2 linked regions of the Cupriavidus necator N-1 genome follow. The protein of the gene in region 1 interacts with the protein of each later gene in a pairwise test. Links are inferred from orthologs where the notes say so. Each region holds a gene or a part of one and is shown on either strand. Other genes may lie near its edges.

Region 1 (8,224 bases):
CGGGCTTTGCTGCTCCTGCGGCGTGACCACCGCGCGGCAGGCAAAGCATTGCTTGGGGCCGGCAGGCTCCAGGTTGGGGTTCAGCGCGGTGCGGTAGTCAAAGACGAAGCAGTCGCCGCGATAGTGGCTGCCGCCGACCTCCTCGAAGTACTTCAGGATGCCGCCCTCGAGCTGGTACACGCGCTCGATGCCGGCTTCCTGCATATGGATCGCCGCCTTCTCGCAGCGGATGCCGCCGGTGCAGAACGACACCACGGTCTTGCCTTCCAGCTCACCCTTGTGGGCCGCCACTGCCTCGGGAAATTCGCTGAACTTGGCGATGTCGTATTCGACGGCGTCTTCGAACGTGCCAACCGCGACTTCGAAATCATTGCGCGTGTCCAGCATCACCACCGGACGGCCTTCGTCGTCGTGCCCCTGGTCCAGCCAGCGCTTCAGGTCGGCCGGCCGCACTGACGGCGCGCGGCCTTCCTCGGGGCGGATCAGCGGCATCTTCATGGTGATGATTTCCTTCTTGGCGCGCACCAGCATGCGCTTGAAGGGCTGGTTTTCCGACAGGCTTTCCTTGGGCACGATATCGGCAAAGCGCGCATCGGCATGCAGCCAGGCCATGAAGCCGTCGATGGCAGCGCGCGGGCCCGCCAGGAACATGTTGATGCCCTCGGGCGCGAGCAGGATCGTGCCTTTCAGGCCGGCCGCTTCGCAGCGCTCGCGCATGGCCGGGCGCAGGGTCTCGATGTCGTCCAGCGAGACGAATTTGTAAGCGGAAATATTGACGATCTGCATGAGAGACTGCGCCTGCACGGCCGCGTCCGGGAGGGGCGCCGACGGCTTGCGATAACTACCTGATTGGAAAGGCGAAATTATAACGCGTGCGGGCGCCGGCGCCGCGCATTCCCAAGCACGCCGATCAGCTATGCCGGGCCCTCGCGCGAGGCCGCCTGCACGCAATATCGGAGGCATGCCAGCGGACTGAGCCGGTACAATGTCGCCCATGTCCGCACCCCGCTTCGTACACCTCCGCCTGCATTCCGAATATTCCATCGTGGACGGCATCGTCCGCCTGGAAGACGCCGTCAAGGCCGCCGCCGCCGATGGCATGGGCGCGCTCGCCCTGACGGACCTTGCCAACGCCTTCGGGCTGATCCGTTACTACAAGGAGGCGCGCGGCGGCGGCGTGAAGCCCGTGGTCGGTGCCGACGTCTGGCTCACCAACGCCGAGGACCGCGACAAGCCGTCGCGCCTGCTGCTGCTGGTGCAGGACCGCCGCGGCTACCTGAACCTGTGCATGCTGCTGTCGCGCGCGTGGCTGGGCAACCAGCACCGCGGGCGCGCCGAGATCGATCCGGCCTGGTTCCTGGAACCCGGCGAGGACGACCTGCCGCTGGCCACCGGCCTGATCGCCCTGTCGGGCGCAATGGGTGGCGATATCGGCATGGCGCTGGCCAACGGCAATGCCGACGGTGCGCGCCGCGCGGCACAGCATTGGTCCACGGTATTCGCGCAGCGCTTCTACATCGAACTGCAGCGTGCCGGCAATGCCGGCACCGATGCCTACGTGCAGCAGGCCGTGCAGCTGGCGGCTGAACTGCAACTGCCGGTGGTGGCCACGCATCCGGTGCAGTTCATGACGCCGGACGACTACACCGCGCACGAGGCGCGCGTGTGCATCGCCGAGGGCGAGCTGCTGGCCAATCCGCGCCGCACCCGGCGCTTTACCACCGACCAGTACTTCAAGACCCAGGACGAGATGTGCGCGCTGTTCGCGGACATCCCCTCGGCACTGGAGAATGCGGTCGAGATCGCGCGCCGCTGCAACCTGACGCTGGAGCTGGGCAAGCCGCGCCTGCCGCTGTTCCCGACGCCCGACGGCATGTCGCTGGACGACTACCTGGTCTTCATGGCCAAGGACGGGCTGGAGAAGCGCCTGGCGGTGCTGTTCCCCGACGAGGCGGTGCGCGAATCGAAGCGCCCGGAATACTACGCACGGCTGGAGTTCGAGACCGGCACGATCATCAAGATGGGCTTCCCCGGCTACTTCCTGATCGTGGCGGACTTTATCAACTGGGCCAAGAACAACGGCGTGCCGGTGGGTCCGGGCCGCGGTTCGGGCGCCGGTTCGCTGGTCGCGTATGCGCTCGGCATTACCGACCTGGATCCGCTCAAGTACGCGCTGCTGTTCGAGCGATTCCTGAACCCAGAACGGGTGTCGATGCCTGACTTCGACATCGACTTCTGCCAGCACGGCCGCGATCGCGTGATCACCTACGTGAAGGAGAAGTACGGCAAGGACGCGGTATCGCAGATCGCCACCTTCGGCACCATGGCGGCCAAGGCCGCGGTGCGCGACGTGGGCCGCGTGCTCGACCTCGGCTACGGCTTTGTCGACGGCATCGCCAAGCTGATCCCGTTCAAGCCGGGCAAGCTGGTCACCATCGAGGAGGCCAAGAAGGAAGAGCCACTGCTGACCGAGCGCGAGAATAACGAGGAAGAAGTTCGCCAGTTGCTGGAACTGGCGCAGCGCGTGGAAGGCATGACGCGTAACGTCGGCATGCACGCCGGCGGAGTGCTGATCGCGCCCGGCAGGCTGACCGACTTCTGCCCGCTGTACACGCAGGGCGCGCAGAACGACGGCATGAGCGGCGTGGTCAGCCAGTACGACAAGGACGACGTCGAGGCCGCCGGCCTGGTGAAGTTCGACTTTCTGGGCCTGACCACGCTGACCATCCTGGACTGGGCCGAGCGCTACATCCGCCGCCTCGATCCGAGCAAGGCCGACTGGAACTGCAGCCATATCCCGCTCGACGACAGTCCCGCCTTCGATATCCTGAAGACTGCCAACACCGTCGCCGTGTTCCAGCTGGAAAGCCGCGGCATGCAGGGCATGCTCAAGGACGCCAAGCCTGACCGCTTTGAGGACATCATCGCGCTGGTGGCACTGTACCGCCCGGGCCCGATGGACCTGATCCCCAGCTTCTGCGCGCGCAAGCACGGCCGCGAGAAGGTGGAGTATCCCGATCCGCGCGTCGAACCCGTCCTGAAAGAGACCTACGGCATCATGGTCTACCAGGAGCAGGTGATGCAGATGGCGCAGATCATCGGCGGCTACTCGCTCGGCGGCGCCGACCTGCTGCGCCGCGCCATGGGCAAGAAGAAGCCCGAGGAAATGGCGCAGCACCGCGTGATGTTCCGCGAAGGTGCCGACAAGAATGGTCTCTCCGCGCAGCAGGCCGACGATATCTTCGACTTGATGGAGAAGTTCGCGGGCTACGGCTTCAACAAGTCGCACGCGGCCGCGTACGCACTGCTGGCGTACTACACCGCCTGGCTCAAGGCCCACCATCCGGCCGAATTCATGGCAGCCAACATGTCGCTGGCCATGGATGACACCGACAAGGTCAAGATCCTCTACGAGGACTGCAAGCTCAACAAGCTCGCGGTGCTGCCGCCCGACGTCAACGCCAGCGAATACCGCTTCGCGCCGACCGACTCCAAGACCATCCGCTATGGCCTGGGTGGCATCAAGGGCAGCGGCCAGGGCGCGATCGAAGACATCCTGCGCGCGCGCGAGGAACGGCCCTTCACCGATCTGTTCGACTTCTGCGAACGCGTCGACCGCCGCCAGGTCAACCGCCGCACTATTGAGGCATTGATCCGCGCCGGCGCTTTCGACAGCCTGAACGACAACCGCGCACAGCTGCTGGCATCGGTGCCGATCGCGATGGAGGCCGCCGAGCAGAAGGCGGAGTCCGCCAACCAGGTGTCGCTGTTCGACCTGATGGGCGATGCCGGCGAAGCGCACCGCCCAGAGTTGCTGGACGAGCCGCGCTGGAGCCCGAAGCGCGCGCTGCAGGAAGAGAAGCAGGCGCTTGGCTACTACTTCTCAGGCCATCTGTTCGATGCCTATCGCGACGAGGTGCGCCGCTTCAACAAGGGCACGCTGGCCGCGCTGGAAAAGGAAGTGCAGGGCAACGGCGGCGGCTTCGGCCGCGATGTGCGCGGCAAGGCCATCGCCGGCGTGATCTCCGGCGTCCGCACGCAGATGACCCAGCGCGGCAAGATGCTGATCGTGACGCTCGACGACGGCACCGGGCTGGTCGAGATGACGGTGTTCAACGAGCTGTTCGACGCCAACCGGCACATGTTCCGCGAGGACGAGCTGCTGATTGCCACGGGGAATGCGCGGCACGATACGTTTACCGGTGGGGTGAGGTTCACGGCGGAATCGGTGATGGACCTGGTGGCCGCGCGCCTCAAGTTCGCCAGCGCGGTGCGGCTGGCGATGAATGGCAATTCCTCGACCGGGATGCTGCGCGAACTGCTGATGCCGCACCTGGCCCGCGCCAGCGGCGGGCAGGGTTTGCCGGTGCGCATCCACTACCAGTCGGCGGCGGCTTCGTGCGAGGCCATGCTCGGAGCGGACTGGAAGGTGGTGCCCTCCGACGAGGCGCTGACCGCGTTGCGGCTGGCACTGTCGCCGGACAGCGTCAGCACCCTCTACGAATAAACCGACGGCAGCGGCGGTCTCAGGCCGCCTGCCGGGCGGCACGCGCGCTGGCCGCCAGCGTTAGCAGCGCGTCGACGTGGGCCTCGATGCCCGGATCGTAGTTGAGCATCGCCATCGGGTCCGCCAGCCGGCCCTGGCCGCTGCGTGCCGCGTCGACCGCGGCGCGAATCGCGCGGTCGAGCGTCTCGGCGCGATCGCGTGCGAAGGCATGCACGGCCTGCGGCCGGATCACCTCCAGGCAGGCAATATTGTCGGCAAAGACCAGCGGTGTGCCGCACAGCACCGATTCCACGCCGACCAGTCCGAACGGTTCATAGCCCGAAGCCAGGATGGTGAAGTCCGCGGCGCGGTAGAGCGCGTCGATGCGGCTGCTGTAGCCCAGTTCCCGTACCCGCGGGATGGTGCGCCCGACCGGACGGCCGGCCACGGCAAGCGTGATCGGCAGGTCCGATTCAGAGAAATAGTCGGCAAGCAGGTCGAAACCCTTGCGGGCATGGCCCGAAGACGGGAACAGGAACACGACCTCATCGTCACCGAAACCGAACTCACGGCGCAACGCGGCGCGCGCGTCGGCGTCGACCGGCGTGAAGCGCTGCGTGTCGACCGGCGGATAGATCAGTTCCACGCGGTCCGGCGGCATCCCGTACAGCTCGATCACCTCGCGGCGCATCAGCGCCGAATGCGCCACCACGCGATGCGCGCCAGCATACTGCGCACTCTCCAGGTCGATCTGCCACTGGTCGGAGCGGCGCGCTTCCGTGCCGCGCGCGCCGAGATAGCCGCGGTGGGTGCCGCCGCAAATGGCGATGTCCGAGCCGCGCACGCGGTTGCAGCCGATCAGCACTTCATCCGCTGGCAGGCGCGCTTGCAGGCGCCACGAGAAATAGCGGTCGCGCAGCTTGCCGGGCAGCCACGAGACCAGGATGCGATGCGGCGTGACGCCGGCCGCCTGCGCCACGCCGGTGTCGAAGCGGCGCGCGTAGACCGACACCTCGGTGCCGGCGCGGGCGGCCATCGCGCGGCTGATGTCGAGCGCGTAGCGTTCCAGGCCGCCGCCTGCGCCGAAGCGATTGCAGGAGATGCCAACTTTCATCGATGCATGGAATAAAGGGGAGGGGCGGCCGGCCGCTTCAACGGGTGACCTCGGGGGCGGCTGCCTTGAGATCGGTTTCGGCCTGCAACTGCGCCAGCTTGGCGTACTTGTAGTAGCTTGCCTGCGCATTCATCAGCGCCACGCCGAAGCCTGCGCTGCCGTCCAGGAAGCCTCGCTTGAGCAGGTAGGTCCGGATGAAGGCCCACAGGCCGTGGCCCGCGGCGGACGCCACCGAACTACGCTTGCCCCGCGCGTAGGCCTGCTGCGCGCCTGCGCTGGAGTAGCTGTCGATCTTGCGCAGCACGTCTGATAGTGTGCGGTAGCTGTAATGGATCAGCGGCTCGCGCAGATGAGTGACCGGGTCGTCCACCTTCAGGTGTTCGTGGACCAGGTCATCCGTGAAGCGGCCGCGGCCCTTGCGGAAGACGCGGGTCACATAGTCCGGATACCAGCCTGCGTGGCGCACGAAGGTGCCGCAGAACGCTGAAAGGCGCGGCAGCGCAAGCGCGTGGGCGTCGGCCCGCTTCAGATGGCCCCGGATCTCGTCGCGCAGGGCGGGGGTGACACGTTCATCAGCATCGAGGCTCAGGATCCAGTCGCCCGTGGCGGCGTCAACCGCACGGTTCTTCTGCGGTCCGAAGCCAGGCCAGTCGTCGGTCTGGATGACAGTGGCGCCGGCAGCACGCGCAATCGCCACCGTGTCATCCGTGCTGGCCCAATCCACTATAATCGCCTCTTCGCACCAGGACACGCTTTCGAGGCATGGCCCGATATTGTGAGCTTCATTCCTGGTAATGATGACGGCCGAGACTCTCATGGAACATAGGGGAGGCACGCAGGTCGGACAAGACCGACGGGCCGCCGGAGTCGCCCACGGCGCCACGCGCTGGATCGAGACCGCGTATTCTACCGCACTGGCGCATGGCGCCCTTCGCGCACCCTGATGCGATCGAGTCGGCTCGCGGGCCGTTTCCTGATTCTCAAATTGATGATACGAGCACAATTGTCCCGTTCTGCCGGGATGGAAGAAGTCTTCTTTCTGCCTGCGCGTGCAGCATTGGCCTCTCTCTTGCCGGCTGCAATCCGGGCAAGACCGGACGCGCAGGCGCTAGCCGTATGATCGGCGCCTACGTCATCAATCTCGACACCGCGCGGGAGCGCCGGGAGCGCATCTCCGGCCAGCTGGCGGGCCTTGGTATCCCGTTCCAGGTGTTCCGGGCCGTGGATGGCCGCGTGCTGGCGGAGGAGGAAGTGGCCAGCAAGTACGATGCCGCCGCCGCCGCCGCGCGTTACCGCCCCATGAGCCGGGGCGAGGTGGGGTGCGGATTGAGCCACCTTGGCGTGTACCGCAAGATGCTGGACGACGGCGCCGCCTTCGCGCTGGTGCTGGAGGACGATGCATCGCTCGGCCCCGACCTCGCAAGCGTGCTGGCCGACCTCGAGTCACGCCTGGATCCGGACCGGGCCGAGGTGGTGCTGCTGTCCCATGTCGACAAGTACACCCGCTGGGGTGCGCGCAGGCTTGGCGGCGAGCGACGCCTGGTCAGGCGCTACGGCGAATGGTGGCTCGCGCACGGCTACGTGGTGACGCGCGCCGCAGCGCAGCGGCTGCTGGCCGGCCTGCAGCCGCTGTGGTGCGCGGCCGACTATTGGTCGGCCTTTGAAAAACAGGGTCTGGTGTCGGTCAGTGCGGTGGTGCCATATTGCATTGGCCTGACCGAGCTGGCCGAGACCTCGTCGCTCGAAACGCATCGCGCCGACCTGGACGCCACCGACAAGGCTCAGCGCAGCATCGGCTATTATCTGCGCCGCTACGTCTATCAGCGCTTCCTGTTCCAGCTCATCGTCAGGCCCTTCCTTCGGGTAGCCCGGCAGAAGCGGCCGGGCTAGCGCCGGGCCGGCACGTCGCCTCCACACACAAGAAATATCAGTGACCACATCCAAACCGCCCATTTCGCCAGGTGCCGCCGTGCCGTCCAGCATGGCCAGCCGGCTCTGGTCTTACCTGCGCCCCGAGTTACGTATCTTCATCGGCGCTATCCTCGCCATGGCCGTGGTCGCGGGCAGCGAAGGGGTGATCCCCAAGGTCGTCAATGACCTGCTCGACAAGGGCTTCGGCGGCGACTACGCCGGCACGCTGTGGCATGTCCCCGCGATCCTGACCGGCGTGGCCCTGATCCGCGGCGTGGCGCAGTTTGCCTCGGGCTACCTGTTGAACCTGATCTCGAACCGCGTGCTGCTGAAGATGCGCCTGCAGATGTTCGAGCGCCTGCTGCAGGCGCCGGCGTCGTTCTTCCACCGCAACACGGCGGCTTCGCTGATCAATGCCGTGATCTTCGAGGTCAACCAGGTGCTGCAGATCCTGACTAGCGTCTTTATCACGCTGGTGCGGGACTCGCTGACGGTTGTCGCGCTGCTGATCTATCTCTTCTATACCAACTGGCGCCTGACGCTGATCGTGGCGGTGATCCTGCCGGTGATCGGCTACCTGATGTCGAAGATCAACCGCCGGCTGCGCAAGCTCAACCGCGATCACCAGGCCTTTACCAACAACGCTGCCTATGTCGTGGAAGAGGCCGTGGGCGGCTACAAGGTGGTCAAGCTGCATGGCGGCGAAGCCTACG
Region 2 (6,929 bases), 1.6 Mb from region 1 along the record:
GCAGTTGCTGGCGCTGGCGCGCAGCCACGGCACGCCGGTGATCCATGTCGCGCATCACGGGCGGCCGGGCAGCATGGCGTTCGATCCGACCGGGCCGTATGCCGCCTTCATCGAAGGGGTGGGGCCGCAGGCCGGTGAGATTACCGTCACCAAGGGCTTGCCCAACAGCTTCGCCGGCACCACCCTGGCCGACGAACTGGCCAGGCTCGGCCGCAAGGAGCTGATCGTGGCCGGCTTCCAGACGCATATGTGTGTCAGCGCCACGGTGCGCTCGGCGCTCGACCACGGTTATCGCAGCACCGTGGTGGCCGCTGCCTGCGCCACGCGCGACCTGCCTGACCCGCTCGGCGGCCCCGCGGTACCTGCGGCCGATCTTCACCGCAGCACGCTGGCCGCGTTGAATGACCGCTTTGCCACGGTCGTTGCAGACGCAGGGGCCTGGCACGGCTAAGCAGCGATGGGCCAGGTGCGCACGCGCAGCACGGTATGGTCGCGCGGTCGCGGCGTCAATTCCAGCGCGGTCGGCACGCCCCGCCGGGTGATCGGCGCGACAAAGCGTGCCGTGTCCGCTGCCGCAGCGGGCCGCGTGCCGCAGCGCATCGCCAGCCGCAGGATATGCAGCGGCACGAACCGCGGTTCGTGTCCGCCAGCGCGGCCAGCGTGAAGTGCAGCGGCTGCCGGGCCAGTGCGATGAAGCGCCCGTGCAGCCGCGCCAGCGTTGTCGCGGGCGCTGCCAGTCCTTCGCCCTCGGCGCCGCTGCGCGTCATGCCGCGCACACGCGCCTGCCACAGCGTGCCGGCAACCAGCAGCGGTGCGCGCCCCGCGCCATCTGCATCCACGCATGCATCGAGCGCCACGACCGCGCCCGCCAGGTCATAGGTGGACGCCACCGAGGCAAAGCTGCGGTGGTAGCCGATGATGCAATCCATGTCTTCGTCATAGAGCGGCCGCGCATCGCGCGGCACGCGCGCCGGGCGCATCTCGAACCAGCCGGCACTGATCGGGTTACGGCCGGTCCAGGGCAGGGCGGGTTCAGTTTCGGTCGCGGTGGGGAGGCAGGCGGATGGCAAGTCGTGCTCCGGTGCAGGTCGGAGCAGTCAAGGTAGCCGGCAGGTGAGTGGCCGGAAATGAGATAAGCCTTGTCGCTGGCAACGGAAAGGTTGCGTCGCGACGTGGCTGTGGCCTAGAAGCTCACGCCCAGCGAAAGGATCGCGACCTGGTCCGTCGAGCCCGGGTTGAACCAGTAGAAGCCCGCCGTGAACCTGCGCACCGTGACCTGGAAAAAGCCGCCTCGCTGGAGTTCGCGGTCTCTCCCGTAGATCCGGGTACGTTGCGCGACCAGGCCCAGCCTCAGCCATTCGACCGGGCGGAAGCCAAGTTCACTCCAGGCGTAGAGATAGCCCGGTTCCTCGCCGCGCGCGTCCAGGTATTCGGCTTCGATGTAGTAGTCGAACTTGCTCACTGCCACGCTGGCCTCGATCCCGCCGATCAGGCCGTGGGTGGAGCCTCCCACGAAGCCAACGATGGGTGTCGCCTTGAATTGGATGGTTTCGCCGCCCGAGAAGGTCCAGCCGATGAAGGCTGACTGCGAATGGACTGCCTCGTAGTTGCTTCTTGCCTCGAGGTGAAGCTGCTTCCTTTCCGCGATGAAGATGCCGGAGAGGTAGTCGCCGCTCTGGCGCGGCATGTTCCAGTAGCCTGTTGCCGAGAAGGTCCAGGGTGAGCCGGCCGCCTGCCCGGCGGCATCCGGCGCGGGCTGGGGCGGCTCCTGTGCCTGTACCGCGCCCGCGCCAAGGGCGGCGGCAAGGAGCAGGATCGCGCCTCGCATCTCAGCCGCCCAGCGCGATGATGGCGATGGTCATGACGACGCCCAGCGCCGTCATGGCTGCGCCAGTGACCCAGCCGCCAAAGCCGGCATAGTGGCCCAGCGCCCACCCGGCGACGAACAGCATGGCCAGGGTTAGCCCGCGCGAGATCAGCAGCGCCAGTCTGACGTCGTCCAGCAGTACGAACGGCAGTGCGACCGGAAACGTGGTCAGCACAACGATAAAGAAGATGCGCACGGCACCCAGCAGGTCGGCCATGTTGAGGCGGGGGCGGGGCGGCAGCGCCGGGGCGGCGGCAAGCCGTGCCCGCATGGCTTCCAGTTCCTTGTCGGTGACCAGCGACTTCGTTGCGCGAGGCAGCGCATCGCGAATCAGGCCGATCGCAGTGGCCTGGTCGCTAGCATTCCTGACGGCAAGCGCCAGGGAGATCCGCTGGCCGCGGCTTGCCAGCGTACGGATCAGGAACATGACCGCGTCCACCATGCCCCAGGCCAGGTTGCAGCCCAGCGCGGCATGCATCATGGTGCGGCTGGCATTCGGGCCGCCCGTGCCGCTCGACACCGCGCCGACAAAAGTGAGCGCCATGAACAGGCCGAAGCACATCTCGGAGACGCGGTCGACCACGTCCAGCACCGGCTCCCGTGTCTGCGCATCCTCCGGCGGCACGGTCGCGCCGGCATGGATCGTCGTCCTGGGTGAATCGGGCATGGCGGACTCCCGAAAGCTGCGTCGATGATCGGATGGGCGATAGGGATGGCCCGGTGGGGGCGAGGGCGACTGTGCCTGCCAAGCCTGTCGTTCTGTGGACAAGTATGCGCGCCAGGCGCAAATATGCCAGGCCAGCCTGCCTTGATTGGCGTCGTGAACCACGGTTTTCCGGGGAGGGTAGAAAACCTGGGCAAACGCCGGACAACAAAAAACCCAGAGAGCTTGCGCTGTCTGGGTTTCCTGGCAACTTAGGCAGTTGCTCGCCATTTGTCTGGTGGGTGGTACAGGGATTGAACCTGTGACCCCTGCCGTGTGAAGGCAGTGCTCTACCGCTGAGCTAACCACCCCTGTCTGCGTCGTCGTTGCCGTCGTGCAGCAGAGAAATGAGATTATGCAGAGGTCTCTGTATCTTGTAAAGCCCTTTTTGAACTTTTTTGTCAGGCAGCCAAGCTTCCGGGTGCTTCCGCCGGGGCCTCCTGCCACACAGTCTTGCCGCCGCTGGCCTTGTCCAACCCCTTGAGCAGGGCGAGGTGGGCCTGTTGTTCTTCATCGGTGGCGCGCAGCACCGGCAGGGCCAGGCGCGACAGGTCGGCGCTGGCGACGGCGCCGCCTGCGCCCGCCGTGCTGTCGTGCATGTCGATCACCAGCGAGTCCTGGCCGCGCGTCATGGCCAGGTAGACCTCGGCCAGCAGCTCGGCATCCAGCAGGGCGCCGTGCAGCGTGCGGTGGGCGTTGCTGATGCCCAGGCGGTCGCACAGGGCGTCGAGCGAGTTGCGCTTGCCGGGGAACATCTGGCGGGCTTCGCGCAGGGTATCGATCACATTGCCGGCATGCTGGCGGAACGGCGGCAGGCCCAGCAGCTGGAATTCCATGTCGAGGAAGCCCAGGTCGAACGGCGCGTTGTGGATGATCAGCTCGGCATCCTGGACGAACTCGCGGATGTCGTTGACGACTTCTGCAAAGCGGGGCTTGTCGGCCAGGAACTCGACCGTGATGCCGTGCACGGCGATCGCGCCCTCGTCGATATCGCGTTCCGGGTTGACGTAGAAGTGCAGGTGGCGCCCCGTCAGGCGGCGGTTCATCAGCTCGACGCAGCCGATTTCGATCAGGCGGTCGCCGGTGGCGGCACTCAGGCCGGTGGTTTCGGTGTCGAGAACGATTTGTCGCATGGCGGGCATTCTAGCGGAGCGGCGCGGGCGCTCCGCGGTTTCTTGTTAGCGAAAGGGATCAGCGGCCGATCGATTCGACGCCGCGGTTGGCCAGCGCGTCGGCACGTTCGTTGCCGGGGTGGCCGTTGTGGCCGCGCACCCAGTGCCAGGAGATCTGGTGCGGCTGCGCCAGGGTGTCCAGCTCCTGCCACAGGTCAGCGTTCTTGACCGGCTTCTTGTCGGCGGTCTTCCAGCCGCGGGCCTTCCAGCCGGGCAGCCATTCGCTGATGCCCTTCTGGACATACTGCGAGTCGGTATAGACACGCACGACGCAGGGCCGCTTGAGCGCGCGCAGCGCTTCGATCACGGCGGTCATTTCCATGCGGTTGTTGGTGGTGTTGGGCTCGCCGCCGAACAGTTCTTTCTCGCTGGTGCCGGCGATGAGCACCGCGCCCCAGCCGCCGCGGCCGGGATTGCCCTTGCAGGCGCCGTCGGAGTAGATCGTGACTTCTTGCATGTGATTCCATGGTGGCCACCCGCCGGGCGGGTGGCGCATTGAAGGGGGCAGGAGAAGGGCGCTGGACCGCGTCAGCGCTCTTCGCCGGGGGTCTTGCCGTGCGTGCCGGTGGGTGTGGCCACGGGCGATGCCACCGGGGCCAGTGCCGGCTTGCTCTTCCAGGCCGGGCCGACCAGGCGGATATTGCGCACGCGCTTGATCGCCGAGATCATATAGACCGCGCCGAAGATCGGCCACCAGCGGTCGCCGGCCTTTTCCATGAAGGCGGCGCGCTGCAGCCAGCGGTCGGTGCGGTAGGGCGGGCAGTAGCAGCCAAAGCGGCCGCGGATGATATCGAAGCCGAGCAGCTTGAGCCAGTCCTTGATGCGCACAAAGCCGATCTGCTGCGCGTCCGTCGGCAGGAAGGGTGTGGCGCCGAGCCGGTTCATGCCCTGGCGCGCGCCCCACAGGCTCATCGGGTTGAAGCAGGTGACCACCACGCGCCCCTCGGGCATCAGCACCCGCGAGACCTCGCGCAGCACTTCGTGCGGGTCTTCGGCGAATTCCAGGATGTGGGGCAGGGTGACCAGGTCGATGCTCTGGGTGTCGAACGGCAGCTCGTCGAAGCGGCACAGCAGCTGGCGCGCGTCGGGATGTGCGGCACGCGGCCCGTGCGGTCCGCTGGAAGGGTCCAGCGCCAGCGCCGAGAACGGCATCCGGTTCTCGCGCAGGGTGTCAATATAGGGCAGGCCCATCTGAACCGCGTGGTAGCCGAAGATGTCGGTCACGGTCCGGTCGTACTGCTGCGCCTCCCAGCGCAGCATGTACTCACCGGGCGGCGAGGCCAGCCAGTCTTCCCAGCTTACAATCGAATGATTGGGACGATTGGACATAGGAGCATGCGCATGTTGAAGGTTGAGCCGATCCCGGCGTTCCAGGATAACTATATCTGGGCCATCCACGACGGGCGTCACGCCGCCGTGGTCGATCCCGGCGAGGCCGCGCCGGTGGAGCGCTTCCTGGTGCAAAACGGTCTGGCTCTGGGCGCTATTGTAATCACCCATCACCACGGCGATCACCAGGGCGGGGTGGCCGAGCTGCTGGCGGCGCACCCGCGCACGCCGTCGGGCGCGCCGATGCCGGTGCTGGGGCCGGCTGGCGAACGCATCGGCGGGCGCACCCAGGCTCTGCGCGAAGGCGATGTCGTGACATTGCAGACGCCGGCGCTGACGCTGCGCGTGCTGGACGTGCCCGGGCACACCGCCGGCCATATCGCCTATGTGGGTGACCTGGGCGAAGCCGGCCCGGCGGTCTTCTGCGGCGATACCCTGTTCGCCAGCGGCTGCGGGCGTCTGTTCGAAGGCACGCCGGCGCAGATGCTGGATTCGCTCGACAAGCTGGCGGCGCTGCCGGGTGATACCCGCGTCTATTGCGCGCACGAATATACGCGCAGTAATGTGCGCTTTGCGCGGGCGGTGGAGCCGGCCAATGCCGCGCTGGCGGCGTGGGAGCAGCGGGTTGACGCGCTGCGCGCGGCGGACCAGCCGACGCTGCCGACCACCATCGCCCATGAGCGCGAGGTCAATCCCTTCCTGCGCTCGCGCGAGCCGGCGGTACGGGCGGCAGTGGCGGCGCAGGGCGGGGCCGCCACGGGCGATGCGCAGGCGTTCGGTGCGCTGCGCGGCTGGAAGGACAATTTCCGCTGAGCGCTGCCCGGCCTGCCGGGCCTTGCGCCGCAAGGCTTTCCGGCTGCCCGTCGGAGATTGGCTATATGGAAAATCTGATTGACGCGATACGCGGTTTTTTTTAGCATCACGCATCCTTTTGGCGTCGCGATTCGAGAACTTAATGAAAATTGGTCGATTACTGGCGGTGGTCGCGTGCGCCGCGCTGCTTGCAGCGTGCGCCAGCACCCCCACGCCGCCTGATGGCGCCTATGGCGCCGCGACCGCCCAGACCGCCAAGCGCCAGGACCCGCTCAATTCGCTCAGCGACAAATCGGCGCTTTCTTCCGCTTCCACGATCAATGTCGACCAGGGTGGCCTGGACTGGCTGCGCGGCCCGTCCAACGACATCTGGGACCGCATCCGGCGCGGCTTTGCCATGCAGGACCTGGAGGGTACGCTGGTCGATGACCGCACCCAGTGGTATGCGCAGCGGCCGGAATACATGGAGCGGATGGTCGGGCGCTCAAGCCGCTACCTGTACCACATCGTAGAAGAGCTGGAACGGCGCAAGATGCCGACCGAACTGGCGCTGCTGCCGTTCGTCGAGAGCGCGTTCAACCCGCAGGCCCAGTCCACTGCCAAGGCAGCGGGCATGTGGCAGTTCATCCCGAGCACCGGCAGGTCGTACAACCTGAAGCAGAACATGTTCCGCGACGAGCGCCGTGACGTGCTGGCCTCGACCGATGCCGCGCTGGACTACCTGGCGCGGCTTTATGACATGTTCGGCGACTGGCACCTGGCGCTGGCGGCGTACAACTGGGGCGAGGGCGCGGTGTCGCGCGCGATTGCGCGCAACCAGGCGCGCGGGCTGCCGACCGACTACGCCAGCCTGCCCATGCCGAATGAGACGCGCTACTACGTGCCGAAGCTGCAGGCGGTCAAGAACATCATCGCCAACCCGGCCGCGTATAACGTCAAGCTGCCCGAGATCCCGGACCACCCGTACTTTGTCACGGTGACCACCTCGCGCGATATTGACGTGAACCTGGCGGCAAAGCTGGCGGACATGTCGGTGGAGGAGTTC

The links. The genes of interacting proteins can lie anywhere in the genome.
Region 2: the proteins of dnaE (region 1) and dnaQ interact in binary tests that used the Escherichia coli proteins (3 or more experiments, as listed by UniProt). The link is inferred for Cupriavidus necator N-1 from one-to-one orthologs.

The regions. Positions count from the first base shown.
Region 1 is NC_015726.1:866,738-874,961, forward strand. The notes cover bases 660-4,707. They hold dnaE (DNA polymerase III subunit alpha), read left to right. Parts: upstream 660-994; coding sequence 995-4,507; downstream 4,508-4,707. Other genes in these bases: CNE_RS04115 (sulfurtransferase), read right to left, coding at 660-786; CNE_RS04125 (glycosyltransferase family 4 protein), read right to left, coding at 4,527-4,707. In the rest of the region: more of CNE_RS04115, read right to left, coding at 1-659; more of CNE_RS04125, read right to left, coding at 4,708-5,600; CNE_RS04130 (glycosyltransferase family 2 protein), read right to left, coding at 5,638-6,417; CNE_RS04135 (glycosyltransferase family 25 protein), read left to right, coding at 6,717-7,490; lipid A export permease/ATP-binding protein MsbA, read left to right, coding at 7,582-8,224. UniProt on the Escherichia coli protein: DNA polymerase III is a complex, multichain enzyme responsible for most of the replicative synthesis in bacteria. This DNA polymerase also exhibits 3' to 5' exonuclease activity. The alpha chain is the DNA polymerase catalytic subunit.
Region 2 is NC_015726.1:2,462,753-2,469,681, reverse strand. What follows is about bases 1,843-4,595. They hold dnaQ (DNA polymerase III subunit epsilon), read right to left. Parts: upstream 3,713-4,595; coding sequence 2,972-3,712; downstream 1,843-2,971. Other genes in these bases: CNE_RS11550 (methyltransferase domain-containing protein), read right to left, coding at 4,271-4,595; rnhA (ribonuclease HI), read right to left, coding at 3,762-4,199; CNE_RS11570 (VIT1/CCC1 transporter family protein), read right to left, coding at 1,843-2,534. Outside these bases: CNE_RS11585 (cysteine hydrolase family protein), read left to right, coding at 1-451; CNE_RS11580 (hypothetical protein), read right to left, coding at 507-1,070; CNE_RS11575 (hypothetical protein), read right to left, coding at 1,184-1,828; more of CNE_RS11570, read right to left, coding at 1,830-1,842; more of CNE_RS11550, read right to left, coding at 4,596-5,071; gloB (hydroxyacylglutathione hydrolase), read left to right, coding at 5,084-5,884; CNE_RS11540 (transglycosylase SLT domain-containing protein), read left to right, coding at 6,027-6,929. UniProt on the Escherichia coli protein: DNA polymerase III is a complex, multichain enzyme responsible for most of the replicative synthesis in bacteria. The epsilon subunit contain the editing function and is a proofreading 3'-5' exonuclease.